One region of the Cupriavidus sp. FW306-1B-F12B genome, then DNA from elsewhere that is predicted to be linked to it. Evidence: predicted binding sites of a transcription regulator. Region 1 holds the regulator's gene; the other holds the start of a gene.
The links. Region 1 encodes sigma-54, which starts transcription at its own class of promoters, with help from an activator protein. Its sites were predicted from a motif close to TGGCANGNAANCTGCTTT; they were not measured.
Positions count from the first base shown of each region.

Region 2: AC3WLE_RS11755 (phenol hydroxylase subunit) is a predicted target of sigma-54. The motif match lies at 7,797-7,814, and genes of this name have one in related genera.

Region 1 covers NZ_JBYSXC010000009.1:59,419-70,295, reverse strand. Annotated here, with positions in the region: gene AC3WLE_RS16685 (DJ-1/PfpI family protein) at 1-448, shown strand, start outside; gene AC3WLE_RS16680 (ribbon-helix-helix domain-containing protein) at 550-924, shown strand; gene AC3WLE_RS16675 (monovalent cation:proton antiporter family protein) at 943-2,922, opposite strand; gene AC3WLE_RS16670 (KpsF/GutQ family sugar-phosphate isomerase) at 3,064-4,047, shown strand; gene lptC (LPS export ABC transporter periplasmic protein LptC) at 4,090-4,719, shown strand; gene lptA (lipopolysaccharide transport periplasmic protein LptA) at 4,787-5,437, shown strand; gene lptB (LPS export ABC transporter ATP-binding protein) at 5,506-6,306, shown strand; gene AC3WLE_RS16650 (RNA polymerase factor sigma-54) at 6,441-7,922, shown strand; gene hpf (ribosome hibernation-promoting factor, HPF/YfiA family) at 7,971-8,321, shown strand; gene ptsN (PTS IIA-like nitrogen regulatory protein PtsN) at 8,778-9,233, shown strand; gene hprK (HPr(Ser) kinase/phosphatase) at 9,315-10,286, shown strand; gene AC3WLE_RS16630 (PsiF family protein) at 10,449-10,841, shown strand.
Region 2 covers NZ_JBYSXC010000005.1:357,607-368,483, reverse strand. Annotated here, with positions in the region: gene dmpE (2-oxopent-4-enoate hydratase) at 1-261, opposite strand, end outside; gene AC3WLE_RS11795 (2-hydroxymuconic semialdehyde dehydrogenase) at 271-1,725, opposite strand; gene AC3WLE_RS11790 (catechol 2,3-dioxygenase) at 1,774-2,709, opposite strand; gene AC3WLE_RS11785 (2Fe-2S iron-sulfur cluster binding domain-containing protein) at 2,779-3,102, opposite strand; gene AC3WLE_RS11780 (NADH:ubiquinone reductase (Na(+)-transporting) subunit F) at 3,115-4,191, opposite strand; gene AC3WLE_RS11775 (phenol hydroxylase subunit P4) at 4,229-4,588, opposite strand; gene AC3WLE_RS11770 (aromatic/alkene/methane monooxygenase hydroxylase/oxygenase subunit alpha) at 4,621-6,141, opposite strand; gene AC3WLE_RS11765 (MmoB/DmpM family protein) at 6,177-6,458, opposite strand; gene AC3WLE_RS11760 (aromatic/alkene monooxygenase hydroxylase subunit beta) at 6,491-7,486, opposite strand; gene AC3WLE_RS11755 (phenol hydroxylase subunit) at 7,537-7,761, opposite strand; gene poxR (phenol degradation transcriptional regulator PoxR) at 8,283-10,010, opposite strand; gene AC3WLE_RS11745 (tripartite tricarboxylate transporter substrate binding protein) at 10,154-10,877, opposite strand, start outside.

The sequences.
Region 1 (10,877 bases):
CTGCGCCACCGCCATCCATGACTTCGAGGGCGACCAGACCTACACCGAGAAGCGAGGCCACAACTTCACCCTCAACGCGAGCTTTGCGGAGATCGACCCCGCCGGTTACGACGCACTGGTCATCCCCGGCGGCCGCGCGCCGGAATACCTGCGCCTGAACGCGCGCGTGCTGGAGATCGTGCGCCACTTCGCCCAGGCGGACAAGCCGATCGCCGCGGTCTGCCACGGCGCCCAGCTGCTGGCCGCGGCAGGCGTGCTCGAAGGCAAGACCTGCTCCGCCTACCCGGCCTGTGCGCCCGAGGTGAAGCTGGCCGGCGGCACCTATGCCGATATTCCCGTCGACCAGGCCCATACCGATGGCAACCTCGTCACGGCCCCGGCCTGGCCCGCGCATCCGGCCTGGCTGGCGCAGTTCCTTGCCGTGCTGGGCACGCGGATCGTACATTAGAGCTTTCCGCACGCGGCGCCCCCACGCGTGAAGGCACGGCCCGCCCCATAGCGCGAGCCGTGCACATGCACGCCGGCTGCGCCGCCCGCACGGGAGCATCCATGTGTGAAATCTTTATCCGCGCCAATCCGGCGTCGTACCAAAGCCAGTCGCGCTCGCTGCGCCTGCATGGCGTGGCCACCAGCATCCGGCTGGAGAGCCTGTTCTGGGAAGTGCTGGAAGAACTGGCGCGGCGTGACGACATGACGGTCAACCAGCTGATCACGCGCCTGCACGATGAACTGACCGAACATCGGGGCAGCGAGGCGGTGGCGGGCAATTTCTCGTCCTTCCTGCGCGTGTGCTGCCTGCGCTACCTGATGCTGCAGGGCGAGGGCCGCATCCCGGCCGACGCCAGCGTGCCGATCCGCTCGCTGGACGCGCGCGCCGTGCTCGACAACCTGCCGGAATCCTGGGTCGAAGCGCGTTCCCACTGACGCATCCGGCGGCCCCGCTCAGCCGTTCAGGATGCGCGTCTCTGCCGCTTCCAGCGCCTCGGGCGGGCCGCGCAGCACCACGATGTCGCCCGGTTCCAGCACGGTCTCGGGCTCCGGGTCAAAGGCGCGGATGCCGCGCCGGCGCACCGCGGTCACTTCCACGCCGATCCGCTCCAGCCCCAGCACGCCAAGGCGCCGCCCCACCGCCGTGGATTGCGGCCCGAGCGACACGGAGTGCAGCCGCACCGAATCGCGCTCGACCATGTCCTCATCATCGTCGCGGCCGTGGAAATAGCCGCGCAGCAGGCTGTAGCGCGCGTCGCGCGCCTCCTGCACACCGCGCAGCACATGCCGCATCGGCACGCCAAGCAGCACCAGCGCGTGCGAAGCCAGCATCAGGCTGCCCTCGATGATCTCGGGCACCACTTCGGTGGCGCCGGCCTTCTGCAGCGTGTCGAGCTCTGAATCGTCCACCGTGCGCACGATCACCGGCAGCGCCGGCGCCAGCTCCTGCACGTGGTGCAGCACCTTGAGCGCCGATGGGGTGTTGGCATAGGTGACGATCAGGGCGGCGGCGCGGTGGATGCCGGCGGCGATCAGCGCCTCGCGCCGGCCCGCGTCGCCATAGACCACGGTATCGCCGGCCGCGGCGGCCTCGCGCACGCGGTCGGGGTCCAGGTCCAGCGCCACGTAGTTGATGCCCTCGCGCTCCAGCATGTGCGCCAGGTTCTGCCCGCTGCGGCCGAAGCCGCAGATGATCGCGTGCTTCTCGGTCTGCAGGCTCTGCGCGGCGATGCGGGTCATGTTCAGGGACTGCATCAGCCATTCGTTGGCGGCAAAGCGCAGCACGATGGCGTCGCTGTACTGGATCAGGAATGGTGCGGCCAGCATCGACAGCAGCATCGACGCCAGGATCACCTGGATCAGCACCGGGTCGACCAGGTTCAGGCCGTCGATCTGGTTCAGCAGCACGAAACCGAATTCGCCGGCCTGCGCCAGCCCCAGCCCGGTGCGGATCGCCACCCCCTGGCGCGAGCCGAAGACCCGCGCCAGCATCGCGATCAGCACCAGCTTGAACAGCACCGGCACCACCAGCAGCGCCAGCACCAGCCATACGTGGTCGAGCACCACGCGGATATTGAGCAGCATGCCGATGGTGACGAAGAACAGCCCCAGCAGCACGTCGCGGAACGGCTTGATGTCCTCTTCCACCTGGTGGCGGTAGGGCGTCTCGGAGATCAGCATGCCCGCCATGAAGGCGCCCAGCGCCATCGACAGGCCCAGCCGCTCGGTCAGCGCCGCCATGCCCAGCGTCACCAGCAGCAGGTTCAGCATGAACAGTTCCTGCGAGCGGCGCGCCGCCACCACGTGGAACCAGCGGCTCATCAGGCGCTGGCCCAGGAAGAAGATGACGCCCAGGGCCACCACGATCTTGACCGTGGCCAGGCCCAGCGCCACCATCAGGTCGCCGGGATCGCGCGACAGCGCCGGGATCACGATCAGCAGCGGCACCACCGCCAGATCCTGGAACAGCAGGATGCTGATGATATTGCGGCCCTGCTCGCTCTCAAGCTCCATGCGCTCGGACAGCATCTTGGAGACGATCGCGGTGGAAGACATCGCCAGCGCCCCGCCCAGCGCCACCGACGCCTGCCAGGACAGCGGGAACAGCCAGTTGAAAGCCCAGCTGGCCGGCACCACCGCCAGCATCGACAGCACCACCTGCGAGCCGCCCAGGCCGAACACCAGCCGCTTCATCGAGCGCAGCTTGGTCAGGTTGAACTCCAGCCCGATCGAGAACATCAGGAAGACCACGCCGAATTCGGCCAGGTACTTGGTCTGCGCGGTGTCGCTGGCCAGCCCCAGCGCATGGGGGCCGATCAGGATGCCGACGGCCAGGTAGCCGAGCATCGGCGGCAGCTGCAGCATGCGGAATGCGACCACGCCGAAGACGGCGGCGGCCAGCAGCACCAGGGTCAGTTCCAGCGGAGAATGCATCAGGCGGTCTGGGTGACCGGCCAGGCGCGCGTCCGACCCGGCACGGGCACCCTGCCGGCAAAATACGGCGAGCACGGCAAGCACGACGTGCGCCATGGGTCGGGCCAGGCGCCATCGCATTCGTTGGTATACTTCGTCGCCATGATAGCCAATTTCGATGCGGATCGAGCACTCAGGCTCGCCCGCGACACTCTCCAGACCGAAGCCGATGCGGTTTCCGCACTTTCCGGACGCCTGAACGGCGACTTTGCCCGTGCCGTGCTGCTGATCCTGCAATGCACCGGGCGCGTGGTCGTCTCGGGCATCGGCAAGTCCGGCCATATCGGGCGCAAGGTCGCGGCCACGCTGGCCTCTACCGGCACGCCGGCGTTCTTCGTGCACCCGGCCGAAGCCAGCCACGGCGACCTGGGCATGGTCACGCGCGACGACGTGCTGATCGCCTTCTCCAATTCTGGCGAGACCGGCGAGCTGCTGTCGATCATCCCGATCGTCAAGCGCATCGGCGCGCGGCTGATCTCGGTCACCGGCAACCCCGACTCCAACCTGGCCAAGCTGGCCGACGTCCACCTGGACGCGGCGGTCGAGAAAGAAGCCTGCCCGCTGAACCTGGCGCCGACGGCCAGCACCACCGCGGCGCTGGCGCTGGGCGATGCGCTGGCGGTGGCGGTTCTCGATGCGCGCGGCTTTGGCGAGGAAGACTTCGCCCGCTCGCACCCCGGCGGCGCGCTCGGGCGCAAGCTGCTGACCCATGTGCGCGACGTGATGCGCACCGGCAACGCCGTGCCCGAGGTGCGTGAAAACACCCCGCTGGCCCAGGCGCTGATGGAAATCACCCGCAAGGGCATGGCCATGACCGCCGTGGTGGACCCGGACGGACGCGCCATCGGCGTCTTCACCGACGGCGACCTGCGCCGCCTGCTGGAAACCCCGCGCGACTGGAAGACCGTGCCCATCGGCGACGTCATGCACCGCAACCCGCACGTGGTCAACGAGAACCAGCTCGCCGTCGAAGCGGTGCAGGTGATGGAGGCCAACCGCATCAACCAGCTGCTGGTGGTGGATGACGACGGCCGCCTGACCGGCGCGCTGCATATCCACGACCTGACCCGCGCCAAGGTCATCTGAGCGGGCGCGGCCCGGCACAACCGGCACAACGCCAAGGACACCATGCAGGCACTCCTCGCCTCCCTCAGCGGCATCTTCATGCGGCTGCTGCCGCTGCTGCTGATGGCCTTCGTGGCGGGCAGCACGTTCTGGCTGGTCCAGATCAACTCCCCCAAGGAAGACCCGGCCGCGCAAAGCGCCAAGAAGCATGAGCCCGATTACTTCATGGACCGCTTCTCGGCCACTGAGCTGGCGCCGGACGGCAGCACCAAGATCCGCTTCACCGGCGAGCGCATGATCCATTTCGAAGATGACCAGACCTACGAGGTGACCCGGCCCGCCATGCGCGCGTACGAGCCGGACCGCCCGCCGGTCACCGCCCGCGCCGATATGGGCCGCATGAACGCCGAGGGCTCGGTGATCGACCTGTACGGCAACGGCTTCGTCATGCGCCAGCAGGGCGTGGACGTGTCCAAGGACCCGCAGCTGACCGCCGCATCCAGTTATTTCCAGCTGCTGGTCAATGACGACATCGTCAAGACCGACAAGCCGGTCAAGCTGACGCGCGGGCCGTCGGTGATGACCGCCAACGGCCTGATCTTCAACAACGTCACGCGCGAAGTACAATTGCTCGGCAATGTACGCGGCACCATCATCACCGGGCCGACCCCGGGCCGCGCGCCGGGGTCCTGAGCCCCGGCCCGGGGGCCGCACCAACCCGCACCAACGTACCCAGACGCCCTCAAGCAACCCTGCCAACATGACTGCTTCCCTGACGACATCGTCCCGTCGACGCACCGCCCCGGCCCTGCTCGCCCTGGCCATGGCCTTCGGCCTGCTGGCCCAGCCCGCCCTGGCCGAGCGCGCGGACCGCGACAAGCCGATGGTGCTGGAGGCGGACAACGCCAGCTACGACGACGTCAAGCAGATCTATACGCTGACCGGCAACGTGGTGCTGACCAAGGGCACCATGATCCTGAAGTCCGACGCCGCCGAACTGCGCACCGATCCCGAGGGCTACCAGTTCGCGGTGGCCACCGCCAAGCCGGGCAAGCAGGCCTACATCCGGCAGAAGCGCGAAGGCGTCGACGAATACATCGACGGCTGGGGCGACCGCATCGAGTACGACGGCAAGCAGGAGTACTCCAAGCTGATCGGCAATGCCCGCATGGCGCGCCTGCAGGGCGCCAAGCAGGTCGACGAGATCCGCGGCGCGGTGCTGACCTACGACAGCCGCAAGGAGTTCTACACGGCTGCCGGCGGCGGCAGCGGCGACGCCGCGGCCGCCAATCCGTCCGGCCGCGTACGCGCGGTGCTGTCGCCGCGCCAGGACCAGAAGGCCGGCGCCACGGGCAGCAGCGGCTCGCCGCTGGACCTGAAGCCAGCGCCCGCGCCTGCCAACAAACCCTGACGCCTGGCGCCGGCTGCGTGCATCGCATGCGGCCGGCGCCGGAAACGCCTGAACGCCAGACTGTGCCAATGACCGATACCGCAACCATCGCCGACAAGCCTTCCGTCGAAGCCTCCACCGTCCTTGCCGGCGGCAGCACCCTGGTCGTGCGCCACCTGAAGAAGCGCTATGGCTCGCGCACGGTGGTCAAGGACGTCTCGCTCGACGTGAAGAGCGGCGAGGTGGTCGGCCTGCTCGGGCCCAACGGCGCGGGCAAGACCACGTCGTTCTACATGATCGTGGGCCTGGTGGCGCTGGACGAAGGCGATATCGTGCTCGACGGCGACCACATCAGCGGCCTGCCGATCCACGAGCGCGCGCGCATGGGGCTGTCGTACCTGCCGCAGGAAGCCTCGGTATTCCGCAAGCTCAACGTCGAAGAGAACATCCGCGCGGTGCTGGAGCTGCAGCTGGACAAGGGCAAGCCGCTGGCCAAGGCCGAGATCGAGCGCCGCCTCGATTCGCTGCTCGACGACCTGCAGATCGCGCACCTGCGCAACAACCCGGCGCTGTCGCTGTCGGGCGGCGAGCGCCGCCGCGTGGAAATCGCGCGCGCGCTGGCGTCGTCGCCGCGCTTCATCCTGCTGGACGAACCCTTCGCCGGCGTGGACCCGATCGCCGTGGGCGAGATCCAGCGCATCGTCAGCTTCCTCAAGGCGCGCAATATCGGCGTGCTGATCACCGACCACAACGTGCGCGAGACGCTCGGCATCTGCGACCACGCCTACATCATCAGCGAAGGCACGGTGCTGGCCGCGGGCCAGCCCGAGGAAATCATCGCCAATGACGCAGTGCGGCGCGTCTACCTGGGCGAGAACTTCCGCATGTGATGCAGCGGCCTGCCATGGAGCGGCAGGCCTATTCGCGGGCGCACGTGGGCCTGCCACAGCCAGCAGCGATCAGACCGCATAAGCGATAGCAATTTCCGTTCCAACAACGGAAAGATGCGCATAGAATAGGTCGCATGAAACCGTCGCTACAGCTCCGCCTTTCCCAGCATCTGGCCCTGACCCCGCAACTGCAGCAGTCGATCCGGCTGCTGCAGCTTTCCACGCTGGAACTGCAGCAAGAGGTCGAACAGGCGCTGACGGAAAACCCTCTGCTCGAACGTGAGAACGACTGGATCGAAAGCCCGCTGCGCGTTGCGGCCGACGGCTCGGTCAACCTGCAGAGCGCACCGGCGCCCGCGCCGGCAGAGCCGCAGGGCAATGGCGAGGCCCGCGCCGATGGCGCGGCTGACGACGACAGCTATGGCGACAGCGGCAACGGCGACGACTATGGCAGCGGCGACTGGAGCCTGGACGACTTTGCCCGCCGCCCCCAGGGCGACGAGGATGAAAAAACGCCGATGCAGCTGCGTGAAGCCGAGCCCACGCTGCGCGAGTACCTGATGGAACAGCTCACGCCGCTGAAGATCTCCGCGCGCGACAAGGGCCTGGCCATCTTCCTGATCGAATCACTCGACGATGATGGCTACCTGAGCGCATCGCTTGAGGAAATCTGCACGGAGTTGCCGGAAGAACTCGAGTTCGAGATCGAGGAAGTCCACGCCATCCTCACGCTGCTGCAGAGCTTCGACCCGCCCGGCGTGGGCGCGCGCAACGCCGCCGAGTGCCTGGCCCTGCAGTTGCGGCGCCTGACGCACCCGCAGCGCGAACTGGCCCTGAACATCGTGACCAACCACCTGGAGTTGCTCGCAGTACGCGACTACACGCGGCTGAAGAAGGCGCTGCAGGTCGATGAAGCGGCGCTGAAGTCCGCACACGAACTGATCCGCTCGCTGGCGCCCTACCCCGGCCATGCATACAGCCGCCCGGAGGCGGACTTCGTGGTGCCGGACGTGTTCGTGCGCAAGGGTGGCGGCGGCTGGATCGCGCAGCTCAATCCGGATGTGATGCCGAGGCTGCGCATCAATGACATGTATGCACAAATCCTGCGTGGCGCGAAGGGTGAGTCCGGCACCGCCGGGCTGCAGCAGAAGCTGCAGGAGGCGCGCTGGCTGATCAAGAACATCCAGCAGAGGTTCGACACAATCCTGCGTGTCTCGCAGGCCATTGTCGAGCGTCAAAAGAACTTTTTCAGCCACGGCGAAATCGCCATGCGCCCCTTGGTTTTGCGGGAGATTGCCGATACACTGGGTTTACACGAGTCAACCATCTCCCGGGTGACGACCAATAAATATATGGCAACGCCGATGGGTACTTTCGAACTGAAGTACTTCTTCGGCAGCCACGTGTCCACCGAAACCGGTGGCGCGGCTTCATCAACGGCCATCCGCGCCTTGATCAAGCAACTGATAGGAGCCGAAGACCCGAGGAATCCCCTTTCCGACAGTCGCATTGCCGAACTGCTGGGCGAACAAGGCTTCGTTGTCGCACGCCGCACCGTTGCCAAGTATCGCGAAGCCCTGAAGATCCCCGCAGTCAATCTCCGCAAGTCTTTGTAGCCGAGCCCACCGCCTGCCTGGTGAGGCTCTTTCAGAAGGAGAAGCGCTATGAACTTCAAGATCAGTGGACACCACCTGGACATCACGCCCCCTCTGCGTGAGTACGTGGAAACGAAGCTGGAGCGAATCGTCAGGCATTTCGATCAAGTCATTGGCGTTAGTGTGCTGCTCTCTGTCGACAACCATAAGGAAAAGGACCGGCGTCAGTACGCGGAAATCAATCTACATCTCAAGGGCAAGGACATCTTTGTCGAAGCGCATCACGAAGACCTGTATGCAGCGATCGACGCACTCGTCGACAAGCTGGACCGTCAGGTGATCCGCTACAAGGATCGCGTGCAAGGCCACGACCGCGAAGCGGTCAAGTACCAGATGGCCGCAGCGCAAATGCAGCAATGACCGTGCCCGGCAGCCCCGCAGCGGGCTGCTGAATCAGGATTGAACAGGCAAGCCGCGCCATGAAGCGCGGCTTTTTTGCGCCCTCGCGTTCCCGGTTGCCGCCGGCATGCCGCGCCCGCACTGGCGGCGCGGCCCGGCTGTGGCGCCGGAGCCAATGCTTTTCACCCGAATGAGCAAGGGTGTTCGCAAGCGCTGCGCCAAGGTGTATGCTGCGCCATACAAAGAGAGGGAATCCTGGCCGTGCCCCGCACCGGTGCACCGGCTCCCCGCCGCGGAGGCACGATTGCATCACCATGTATCGTTCTGCACCGGCTTGCCCCGTTGCGCTGCACAATGCGGGAGTAGTCGCTGCTCTATAATGGGCCGGACGCCTCCGGCCAGGCCAACGGCAGGCCGGAGCCAGCCCACTGCCCGGCGGGGCGGTCCGCCCGCTAACTGAAATCCTGCGCATCGCCCATGAATCGTTTGGCCAAATTGCTGCCACCCGGCAACATCACCCTCGACGTCAGCGTCACCAGCAAGAAGCGTGTGTTCGAGCAGGCCGGGCTCCTCTTCGAAAACAACCATGGTGTGGCGCGCGCCATCGTGACGGACAACCTGTTCGCGCGCGAGTCGCTTGGATCCACCGGCCTGGGCGCCGGCGTGGCAATCCCGCACGGCCGCATCAAGGGCCTGAAGCAGCCGCTGGCCGCGTTCATGCGCCTGGCCGAACCAATTCCGTTCGAATCTCCCGATGGCAAGCCGGTATCGCTGCTGATCTTCCTGCTGGTGCCCGAACAGGCTACGCAGCAGCACCTGGAAATCCTGTCCGAAATCGCGCAACTGCTTTCCGACCGCGACATGCGTGAAGGGCTGGCCACGCTGCCCACGCCCGATGCCGTCCATCAGTTGCTGATCGCATGGCATCCCTGATCCCCTGACCCCCCAAGCGGGCCGGCACCAGACCGGGCAGGCGCCGAGGCGCTTCGCAAACCGCCCCACCAGTCATACCGCATGGAACTCACCGGCGTCACCTCCCAGTCCATCTTCGACGACAACGCAGCCGACATCAAACTCTCGTGGGTGGCCGGCCTGGAAGGTGCGGACCGCGCCTTCGACGTGGAGTTCGCCCGCGAAGCCACCTCCGCCGCCGACCTGGTGGGCCACCTGAACCTGATCCACCCCAACCGCATCCAGGTGCTCGGCAAGCCCGAGATCACTTATTACCAGCGGCTCGACGACGAGACCCGCAAGCGCCAGATGGGCGAGCTGATCCTGCTGGAGCCGCCCTTCCTGGTGATCGCCGACGGCATGGAGCCGCCGCCCGACCTGGAACTGCGCTGCACGCGCTCGTCCACGCCGCTGTTCACCACGCCGGTGTCGTCGGCCGCGGTGATCGACCACCTGCGCCTGTACCTGTCGCGTATCTCCGCGCCGCGCGTGACCATGCACGGGGTATTCCTCGACATCCTGGGCATGGGCGTGCTGATCATGGGCGAATCGGGCCTGGGCAAGAGCGAACTGGGCCTGGAACTGATCTCGCGCGGCCACGGGCTGGTAGCCGACGATGCCGTAGACTTCGTGCGCCTGGGGCCGGATTTCATCGAAGGCCGCTGCCCGCCGCTGCTGCAGAACCTGCTTGAAGTACGCGGCCTGGGCCTGCTCGACATCAAGACCATCTTCGGTGAGACCGCGGTGCGCCGGAAGATGAAGATCAAGCTGGTGGTGCAGCTGGTGCGTCGCAATGACGGCGAGTTCGAGCGGCTGCCGCTCGATTCGCAATACCTCGACGTGCTGGGCCTGCCGATCCACATGGTCAAGATCCAGGTGGCGGCCGGGCGCAACCTGGCCGTGCTGGTCGAGGCCGCGGTGCGCAACACCATCCTGCGCCTGCGCGGCATCGATACGCTGCGCGACTTCATGGACCGGCAGCGCGCCGCGATGCAGGCCGATGCGGTTTCGCGCGGCCAGGGCCGCCTGCTCTGAGCGCCAGCGTTTTCATTTGCTTACAACGACGTTGACGCAGAACGTCAACGTTCTTCAGGCATGCTCCGTTTTGTGCTGTAATGGGCATCGCGCCCGTTACGGAAGCTGCAACGCCGGCAATGGCGCGCGGCCATGAAGTTTTCCACACCCAGGAGAGCAAGCATGAAGAAACTGATCGCGATGTGCGCGCTGGTCACCCCGATGATCGCCGCCAGCGCATTTGCGCAGACCACTGCCACGCCGGCAACCCCCGCCACGCCAGCCAAGCCAGCGGCCACCGCCCCGGCAACACCGGCCATGCCTGCCACGCCTGCCACCCCGGCTAACCCGGACAAGCCCGCAGCCAATTCCCAGCAGGACAAGATGAAGGCCTGCAATACGCAAGCCGCCGGCAAGAAGGGCGACGAACGCAAGGCGTTCATGAAGGAATGCCTGTCCAAGGGCGCATCCAAGACCCAGCAGGAGAAAATGGCCTCCTGCAGCAAGTCGGGCAAGGGCAAGAAGGGTGACGAATACAAGGCCTACATGAAGGAATGCCTGTCCAAGGCAGCCTGAGCCGCAACCAGCTCAGCAAGCTGACGCCAAAAGCAT
Region 2 (10,877 bases), on a different contig from region 1:
GACCATGCCGGACAGCAGGTGGCCAAAGTCGGGCTGGCGCACGTCGAGCATGTCCATCACCACGCGGCTGGTCACACCGATCTTCTTGCCGACCACGCGCTCGCCGGCGTCGAGCCGGTGCTGCACCATCGCCAGCTGGATGCGGTAGGCATCGTCGATGCTCAGCTCCGGCCACGATTCGGTCAGCGGCGCCACCGGGCGACGGGAGGCCAGAGCATGGTGCAGGCTGGCGCCGATCTCAAGGATAAGTTCGTTATGCATGACGGAACCTCACAGGCGGACGCAGACGTTGCGCAGCTCGGTGTAGAACTCGAGCGAATGGACACCGCCCTCGCGGCCGATGCCGGACTGCCTGGCGCCGCCAAAGGCGGTGCGCAGGTCGCGCAGGAACCAGGCATTGATCCAGCAGATGCCAACGTCCAGCGCGCTGCCCATGCGGTGCGCGGTGCCGAGGTCGCCGGTCCAGACCGTGGCGGCCAGGCCGTACGGGGTGTCGTTGGCCAGCGCGATGACTTCCTCTTCGGTGTCGAACGGGGCGATATGGCAGCAGGGCCCGAAGATCTCCTCGCGGATTACGGCGGCGCTTTCCGGCAGGCCGGTCCAGATGGTGGGCTGCACCCAGGCGCCTTCGGCCAGCGCCCCCGGCATCTGCGGCACGCCACCGCCGGTGACCACGGTCGCGCCGGCCTCGGCGGCCTTGCGGTAATAGGACAGCACCTTGTCGCGATGCTCGTGCGACACCAGCGGGCCCATGTTCACGCCGGGCTCGCTGGGCCGGCCCAGCTTCAGGCCCTCCGCCTTCGCCTTCAGCGCGGCGACAAAGCGCTCGAAGATCGGCCGCTGCACGTAGACGCGCTCGGTGCCCAGGCACACCTGGCCGCTGTTCTCGAACGCCGAGCGCATGATGCCGGCCACGGCCTTGTCGAAGTCCGCATCGGCGAACACGATGCCCGCGTTCTTGCCGCCCAGCTCGAACGACACCGGCCGCACGCCGTTGGCCGCGGCCTTCATGATGGCCTCGCCGGTGCGGGTCTCGCCGGTGAAGGTGATGCCGTTGACCTGCGGGTGCGCGGTCAGGAACGCGCCGGCCGAATCCGGGCCAAAGCCGTGCACCACGTTGTAGACGCCGGGCGGCACGCCGGCCTCGTTCATCACCTCGCCCAGCAGCGTCGCGGTGGCAGGGGTCTCCTCCGAGGGCTTGACCACCACGGTATTGCCGCAGGCCAGCGCCGGCCCGACCTTCCACGTCATCAGCAGCAGCGGCAGGTTCCACGGGCACACCACGCCGATCACGCCGCGCGGGCTGCGCACCGCGTAGTTGATGGCCTTGCCGCCATCGGGCGTGTCCATGGCAAAGCTCTCGGTCGGCACGTTGCGGATCAGGTCGGCAAAGACCTTGAAGTTGGCCGCGCCGCGCGGGATGTCGATATGGCTGGCCAGCCCGAAGGGCTTGCCGGTATCGGCAATCTCGGCCTGCACGAATTCGTCGAAGCGGCGGTTGATGCCGTCGGCCACCGCGTGCAGCAGCTCGACCCGCTGCGCGACGGTCATGCGGCCCCAGGGGCCGTGCAGCGCACGGCGCGCGGCCTGTACCGCGGCGTCGACCTCGGCCTGGCCGGCCTCGTGCACGTGGCCGATCACGCTGTTGTCGGCGGGGTTCCGGTTCTCGAACGTGCGTGCGGTGCCGACCCACTCACCGTTGATGAAGTTCTTGAAGTCTTTCATGTTGGTTCTCTTGAGTTTCAGCCTCTTCGATTGAGCCAGGGCGGGGACTCAGGTCAGCACATTCAGGAATGCTTCGTTCAGCTTCCTGTCGTGGTAGAAGATCGCGCGCCCGAGTTCGTTGTCGGTCCAGGTGATGGTGGGCTTGTCCGGATAGTGGATATAGCCGCCGGAGAAGACCTCGTTGCGGTTGCCGGAGGGGTCGAAGAAATAGATCGTCGCGCCGCGCGTGATGCCGTGGCGGGTCGGGCCGATATCGAGCGAGACGTCCTTCTTGGAGATGATGTCGGCCGCCTTCAGCACTTCGCTCCAGTTGTCGAGCAGGAACGAGGCGTGGTGGAAGCGGTTCTTCTCCGGGTGGCGGATAAAGGCGATGTCGTGCGCCTTGTTGGAGCAGGTCAGGAAGGCGCCGATCAGCATTTCGCCGTCCGGCCCCGCCACCACCTGCTCGGCCAGCGAGAAGCCCAGCACTTCGCGGAACAGCCTGACCGTGCCGTCGACATCGTCGCCGTACAGCAGGCAGTGGTCGAAGCGGCTGGGCGCCATGCCGCGCAGGTCGTCCGGCCAGGGATCGGGGTTGAGGTCGCCGGTGTTGCAGCCGAGCTTGTCCTTGTCGGCGAACAACTCGATGGCATGGCCGGTCGGGATGGTGAAGCGAAAGCGCACGCCGGTGTGCGGATGCTCGCCGGCGGGGATCCACTGGCAATCGGCGGCCAGGCCGGATTGCTCCACCTCCCGCGCCAGCCGCTCCAGCGTGTGGCCGCTGTCGACGCGGAAGCCCATGTAGTCCATGCCCGGGCTGTCGGCCTCGCGCAGCACCACGCTGTGATGGTCATGCTCGTCCCAGGCCTTCAGGAACACCCGGCCCTGCGCATCGCGCGCGGTTTCGATCAAGCCGAGCACCTCGGTATAGTGTTTCAGCGCCGGCTCCAGCTCCAGCACGCGCAGGGCCACGTGCCCCGGTCGCAATACGCCTGTCAATGCCATGATGGGTCTCCTGGTGTGGTGGTGGCGTTGTGTGGGTGCCACCTTCTTTGCTTGTGCTTCGTTCGCTTGCTACCGGCCCTGCTCGCGCCGCCACTGCTTTTCCAGGCAGCGCTGCAGCAGGGCCACCGGCTGCAGCCGGATATCGCTGTCCGGATAGGTCTTGCAGGCCAGCACCAGTCCGTCGCGCTCCTCCGCTTCGGACAGGCAGGCCCGGCTGACCTTGCCGGCGTGGTAATGCCCGGCCTCGATGCGGACCTTGCACACGCCGCAGCCGCCGCCGCGGCAGCCGGCGGGAATGCCGCGCCGGCCCAGCACTTCCATGGCCCGCAGCAGGTTCTGCTCCGGTGCGCACGGATAACGCAGCCCGCTGCCGGCGATCTCGACGGTATGCATGGCGCGCCTCCCTCAGATCTTGAACAGCGGGCTGCGCGCGCTGTTCTGCGCATCGGCCGCGGACAGGAACTTCTCGGTGTGGATGTCCGCCTCGAACAGCCGCCCCTGCATCAGCGTGCGGATACACGCTTCGATCATCGGCGGCGGCCCGCACAGATAGGCTTTGTGGCCGCGGAAGTCAGCGTTGCCGTCCTCGTTCCCGTTCGCGTAGAGCTGGCGCAGCACATCGTGCACGTAGCCGCGCGCGCCGTTCCAGCCGCTGTCTGCGGGTTCGTCCGACAGCGCCGCCACGTAGCGGAAGTTGGGGTGGGCCTGCGCCAGCGCCTGGAACTCCGCGTCGTAATACAGCTCGCTGCGGTTGCGCGCGCCCTGCACCAGCGTGATCGGCAGGGTTTCGCCGGCGGCCAGCAGGTCCAGGATCATCGCGCGCGGGCTCGACAGGCCGGACCCGCCCGCCAGGAACAGCATCGGCACCTGCGCCGACTTGCGCACGAAGAAGCGGCCATAGGGCGCCGAGAACGATAGTTCGTCGCCGACCGCCAGCTGGTCGTGCAGGTAGCCGGTGGCCTGCCCGTCCGGCACGTGCCGCACGTGCAGCTCGACCAGGTCGTCGCCCGGCGCGTTGGCCAGCGAGAACGCGCGCGGCTGGTCGCAGCCCGGCACGTTCAGGTTGACGTACTGACCGGCCTGGAAGGCCGTGCGTCCGCCATCCTTCACACGCAGCCAGATGCCCAGGATGGTGGGCGTCAGGGCGCGCGTCTCGACAACTTCGGCGCGATAGTCGGCCAGCGGCAGGCCCAGCGCATCGGCGTCTTCCTCGATGTCGGCCTCGATCACCAGGTCCGACTGCGCGGTCGCGCAGCAGGCCAGGCACTGGCCGTTGTCGCGCTCGAAATCCATCAGCGCGAAGCTGGAGGCCTCGCCCTGCTCGACCTCGCCGTCCACCACCTGCACCTTGCAGGTGGCGCACAGCCCGTGGCAGCAGGCATGGGGCAACCACACGCCGTTGCGCAGGCACGCGTCCAGCACGGTCTGCCCGGGAGCGATGGGGATGGTCTGCCCGATCGGTTCAATGGTCAGCGAATACATCTTGGTCTCCTTCCGGTGGTGCGTTCGACCATGCGCCTCAGCTGCGGCTGCCGCCGATGCCGTCCAGCCCCGGCGTGCGGAAGCGGATCACGTCCTTGTGGCCCAGGCCGTTCTCTTCCAGCGAGCGGTCCAGGTCGGGCTGCCAGGGCTGGCCGCCGCGCAGCCACTGCACCTGGCCCCAGTCGATGCGGGAAAAGTCGGGGTGGTAGCCGTAGACGCCGGGCAGCACCTTGTCGACCACGTCGCGCAGCGGCATGGACGGCGGGAACGGGAAGCAATGCGGCGCGCAGAACAGCAGGTGGCCGTCCCAGCCGATATAGAGCAGCCGGTTGCCGTGGAACACGGCCTCGCGGTCGGCCGCCTCGAAGGCGTAGTCGCCGATGGATACGACGGGCATGGTTGTCTCCTTGTCTTGTGATGGGGGCCGCTTCAGGCGGCGTCCGCGGCAGGCCCGATGCCCTTCCACGCGTTCCAGTTGCGCTGGTCCTGCGAGCCCTCGAAGTCCAGGTTGTCAGCGCCCGGGTCCAGCCGGTACCACTTGAGCACGTCCTCCAGCGTGGCGCCGCCGCAGTTGCCCTGGTAGATCTGGTGCACCGGCAGCCAGGCCTGCGCGTACTTGGCGGGCTCGTCGTCGAAGATGTCCTTGCAGCCGTCCGAGCAGAAGTGGAACTTCATGCCGTGGTAGGTGCTCTCGCGGTAGCAGGTCTGGGTCGGGTCGTCCGGCTCCGAGAACACCATCGGGATCTGGCAGGTCTGGCACAGCATCGGCAGCGTGGCGTTGTAGAAGCGGTCGCCGGCCTGCTGGCGCTCCTGCCAGTGGTCCAGGCGCGGCTTGTAGTAGCGCTCGAAGGTCTGCGGATACTTCTCGGCCAGCCATGCCATCTCGTCGGCCTTGGGCACCCAAGTGTGGAAGCCGGCCGCGCCCGCGTAGTTGTAGAAGGTGGCCCAGGCCTCGTGCGTGATGCGGTCCTTGGTCTGGGTGGCCACTTCGTGGTACTTGGGCATGCGCAGGCCGTAGCGCTCCAGGTCCTTGAACAGCGCCCCGCCCGCCTGCTCGAAGTACATCTCCCAGGCCTCGGCCCACGACATCACGCGCTTGGGCAGCATGTAGTCCATCATCATGCCGACCAGCGTGAGCAGGCGGAAACCGCGCCAGAACCACTTGTCCAGCCACTTCTGCAGGATCGGGATATTGCCGGGATCCTGCTCGCACAGGAACTTGACCACTTCCAAACCAAGCGTCATGTGGCGCGACTCGTCGGACTGCGCGGAGAAGCCGAAGGTCACCGTGGCCATGTCGCCGTTGTAGGCGGCGCCCGACATGAACGGCATGAACAGCAGGTTGGTCAGCACATACTCGAACGAGAACGAGATCGCGGTGATGAACTCGAACGGCCCCGCGCTCATCGCGTCCTCGAAGTAGGACTTTGGCACCGACAGGTACCAGACCCGGTCGTGCATGTGGCGCCATTCGCCAAAGCCGTGGAAGTACTTGTTGTAGACCGACAGCGTGTGCAGCTGGGTCTGGGCATGGCGCAGCTCGTCGACCGACTGCATCTGCGCCGCCACGCGCGCGCCGGCGCCGCGGAAATGCCGGCCCAGGTGCGCGTAGCCGCGGTGGGCGGCGTATTCCAGCGGCGTCACGCCGGTCAGGAACAGCCGCAGCGCGTTCAGGTAGCGCGGATCGGATACGTTCAGGTGGCCGTTGTTCTGCACGAACGAGTCGATGATCGCGTACAGCTTGCGCTCCTTCTCCGACTGGTATTTCCAGTAGGCATCCATGGTCATGCGGAACGGGTCTTCCCATTTGTCCCAGTCGTGGATGCGGATGCCCTCGTACTTGTCGAACGGGAAGACCTTGTCCATCGGCTCGTAGGTCGTTTCCCAGGCCAGGTCCCGCGTCATCGAGGCGTACTTCTCGCGCAGGTTGAGCTTCTTGCGTGCGTCCATGATGTCTCCGTGATGTTCTCTATGCCGCTGCCGGGTCAGGCGTTCCAGCGCAGCGTGAAGGCGTCTTCGTCCTCGTCGATGTTTCCGCACAGCGAGATCAGGTTCAGGTGGATCTCCTGCAGGTCCCAGTCGCGGCCGAGCTTGCCGGCCACCAGTTCGCGCACGATGGTCAGGTGGCCGGGGGCGTCGATCTTGACCATGGCGGGAAACTGCGACACCACCGCATGCGGGTTGGCTTCAGTGATGGCGTCGATGATGGGGCGGGTGTCGTCGTTGTTCTGCAGGGCGATGTAGACGTTGGCAGCGGTGGCTGACATGGCGTGTCTCCGTGGGGTTCGTTGTGGGCGGATCAGGCAGCCAGGCCGAGCTTGCCCAGGCGGACTTCGAACTGCTCGCGGCACAGCGCCACCATCTGCGCGCCGTCCTCGCCGGTGAGCGCATCGGCCACCGGCACCAGCGCCTGCGCCACCTCGGCGCAGGCGGCGCGCGCCCAGCCGGACAGCAGCACGCGGTTGGCGTCGGACTCGGCCGCGGCGGCCTGGATCACGGCATCGACCCAGCGTGCGTGCTCGTCGCGCCAGTCGTTCATGAATTCGGTCAGCACCGCCAGCCCGGTGCCGCAGGCGCGCGCGATCACCGCGTCGGCATGCTGGTAGACCAGCGGGTAGAGCAGCCCGTCGAGCACCAGGTTCTGGGCGACGAAGGTCTCGAACCAGTCCCCGGTGACAAAGGTGTGCTCGACAAAGCGGCGCAGCGGCTGCCACGCGGCGCTCTCCAACCAGGCCACCCTGGCACGCTCCAGCGCCACGCCGGTATTGCCGTCCAGCAGCATGCCGATGCGCGACAGGTATTGGGCGATACCCAGGCGGTCCATCGCGCAATAGGTGCAGGCCTGCGTGATGGCCGTGCCCCAGCCATAGTCGGCGCAGTAGAAGTTGTTCATGTTGGCGCCCCACTCCACATGGCGCAGCGGCAGCAGGCCGGTGGCCAGGCGTTCCTGCCATTCGGCCGGCAGCGCCTGCAGCAGCCCGCGCTTCTCGACGAAGGCAAAGCTCTTTTCGGTGGCATCCTGCTGGCGCCCGCGCGCGGTCACGTAGGCGCCGTAGTAGAACTGGCGCGGGTCCTTCAGCGCGTACCAGTCCTGCATCACGATCGCCGTGCGGCGCTTGTCATACAGCGCGAAGCCGGGGTCCCAGGTGGGGCGGTAGTGGAAGTTCACCTCCGACTGCACGTCGTAGGTCGCCTCCTGGTAGCGCGACGCCGGCTTGTCGCCGAAGCGGCGCGCGACATGGCCGTAGGTCTGGCGCAGCGGCTGGATCTGCTGGGTCTTGATATCGACTTGCATCGCTTGGTCTCCTGTATCCCTTCTCTCTTTGTGATGCGGTGGCTGCGGCGTCAGTCGTCGGCTTGCGGCTGCGGCGCGGCTTCCAGCGGGGGCAGGAAGCGCACGCGGTTGACGCAGCAGAAGGCTTCGAACATCGGCTCCGGCATGATCAGTTCGACGTTGAGCTCCGGGTCGGCCACGCTGAAGGCGAACTGCACAAACCCTTCGGGGGTGCGGCCCTCGACCCGCACATAGCGCGGCGTGGCTTCGAACAGGGGAACCGACGGGGTGTTCATGGCGCGCTCCTTTGCGTTGGCTGGACGCAGGCCTTACTGCGAAGACCGTGCCAGCGAGCGCGAAGCGTTGTGGGACAAGGGTTGCGGGGAATTGGCGATGACGAGCGTGCGCGTTAACCCGGAAAGGTCCGCGCGAAACCTGTCGATGAATTGATGAAGCTGTCCGCAAGCCTTGATCAAATGATCAAAAGCCGCGCCGGGCGGGCGTTTGCGGGCAGCGAGCCAATGCGGATGGGATTGCCCTGCGGCGCAGCAGCGTGCCTGGGCAAGCTGGGTGAGAAGACTTGATCTGGCAGGGAAAAATCGCTGGCGCGGTGCAGCATCGGGCAACTTCGGGCCGATGCGCGGCCGGCCGGGGCTGCATCAAATGATCAAGGGGGGAAATGCGAGGAGCCGGGAGAAGCGGAGGAGATGGGTGGCGCAGGGGATCGTGTGGACGCGCTTGATCTACGCGGGTGTGCTCCCTCTCCCGCTTGCGGGAGAGGGAGCACACCCTCAGCATTTGAAGCTTGAAAGCGGCCTCAGTTACCGTTGCCGTGCCCGTTGCCCCCACGCGTGCCGCGCATCTTCCACCGATACGCCAGCTGCGGCCGCGTAATGCCCAGCAACCGCGCCGCCTGGCTCATATTGCCGTCGGCCCGCTGCATGGCCGCCTCCATCAGCACGGTCTCGACGTCGCCCAGCGCCAGCTGCTGCTCTGACATCTGGTCCAGCAGCGCATGGACCGCGGCTTCGCGCAGGTCTGGCAAGGTGCCGCCCGCGCCCAGCCGCGGCGCGGTATCCACCACCGGTGCCACGGTGCCCGGCAGGAACAGGTGGTCGGCGGTGATCTGGCCGCCCTGGCTGGCCAGGATCACGCCGCGCTCGATCACGTTCTCCAGTTCGCGCACGTTGCCGGGCCAGTCATAGTGGCGCAGCTCGGCCAGCGCGCGGTCGGTGATGCCGACGATGCGCTTGCCGTGGCGCGCGCCGTAGCGGGCCACGAAGCGCTCGGCCAGCGGCCGGATATCGTCCAGGCGCTCGCGCAGCGGCGGGATCGTGACCGGGTAGACATTGAGGCGGTAGTACAGGTCCTTGCGGAAAGTGCCCTGCTTCACGGCTTCGGCCAGGTCGACATTGGTGGCGGCCACCAGCCGCACGTCCACCTTGCGCGTGCCGGTGCCGCCCACGCGCTCGACCTCGCCCTCCTGCAGCACGCGCAGCAGCTTGGACTGGGCCGAGGCCGAGAGTTCGCCCAGTTCGTCCAGGAACAGGGTGCCGCCATGCGCTCGCTCGAAGCGCCCGGGGCGCGACTGGCTGGCGCCGGTGAAGGCGCCCTTTTCCACGCCGAACAGCTCGGACTCGATCAGCTCATCGGGAATCGCCGCGCAGTTCACGGCAATGAAGGGCTTGTCGGCGCGCCCGCTCACGCTATGCAGCGCCTGCGCGAACCGCTCCTTGCCCACGCCGGTCTCGCCCAGCAGCAGCACCGTCACGTTGCTGGCCGCGGCGCGTTGCAGCAGGCTCCAGGCGGCGCGAAAGCCTGGCGAGGTGCCGACCAGGTCGGCCGGCGTGGCCGGGGTGCCCTGCAGCGCGCGCAGGTGCTCGACCTCGCTCTGCAAGGCGATGATGGTTTCGATCACGGGATCGGGCTGGTACAGCGCCAGCGCCTGCGCGCCGTCTTCCCAGGCTTCCACCGGCTTGCCGATGATGCGGCAGTGCGCGTGCCCGCAGGCGATGCACTCGACCTCGCGATACAGGATGGTGCGCCCCATCAGCGCCGAGGTGTAGCCGGTGGCGTAGCCGATCTGCATCCAGCAGGCAGGCTCGTCGACGATGCCGAACAGCTGGCGGTGGACGTCGCCCTCGAAGGAGTCTTCCCACAGGAATTCGCCATCGTAGATGCCGGCGGCGATGTCGATGTCGACCTTGACCGGCGTGACCCGCACCACCCCCTCGATGGTATGCAGGCAGGGCCCGATCTCCAGCTGGCCAAAGTCGCTGTGGCCTGCGCGCAGCTTGCGCGCGACCTCAGCGTCGCGCATGCCCGAATGGAAGCCCATGCGCATGAACAGGCCGCGCGCCCGCTCCATGCCCAGGGTGTCCACCAGTTCCTTGCGCAGCGCGCCCAGGGCGGCGGTATGGATCAGGATCATGCGCTGCTCGTCCAGCCAGATCGCACCCTCCTCCATGGCGAAGCGCAGGCGGCGGGCAAGATCGGCCAGGCCATCGCGCATGGTGGCCGAGAACTTGTCGGTTGAACTGCTCATTGTCTCCCCTCAGTGCCGGCGGGTGATCCGCTCGAGTGTGCCTTTCGGCTGGCAGCTTATGCACATTATGTGCCAAGGGAAACGGGGGTGGGCAATGACATTGCCCGGGGACTACCCCAACCGGCCGCGCTGGGCCGGGCCGTTCAATCCGCCCGGATACCCCGCTGGCGGATCAGCACACCCCACTTATCGGTTTCCTTCGCCAGGTGCTCGCGCAGCACCGCCGGTGAACTGCCGATCGGCTCGGCGCCGATCAGCGCCAGCCGCTTCTGCACGGCCGGCTTCCCCAAAGCCTCGAGCATGGCGCGGTTGAGCGCGTCGATGACCGGCTGCGGCGTCTTCGCCGGCACGAAGGCGGCAAACCACGGCGACAGCTCATAGCCCGGCAGGCCGGCTTCCGCTACCGTCGGCACGTTGGGCAGCGCACTGGAGCGCTTGCTGGTGGTGACCGCGATCGCCGTCAGCTTGCCCGATTCGATATGCGGCCTGGCCGAGGTGATGCTGTCGAACATGTAGTCGACCTGGCCGCCCAGCAGATCCGTCATGGCCGGGCCGCTGCCCTTGTAGGGGATATGCAGCATGTCGACGCCGGCCATCGAGGTGAACAGCTCGCCCGCCAGGTGGATCGAGGTGCCGTTGCCGGCGGAGGCATAGGTGTACTTGCCCGGCGCCGCCTTGGCGTGCGCCACCACATCCTTGACGGTGCTTTCCTGGCGCCGCGCCTTGCTGGCCACCAGCACGTTGGGCACCACCGCCAGCAGCGACACCGGCGCGAAGTCCTTGACCGGGTCGTAGCTCAGCCGGCCGTACAGCGCCGGGTTCACGGCCATGCCGTTGGCGACGATGATCAGCGTGTAGCCGTCGGCG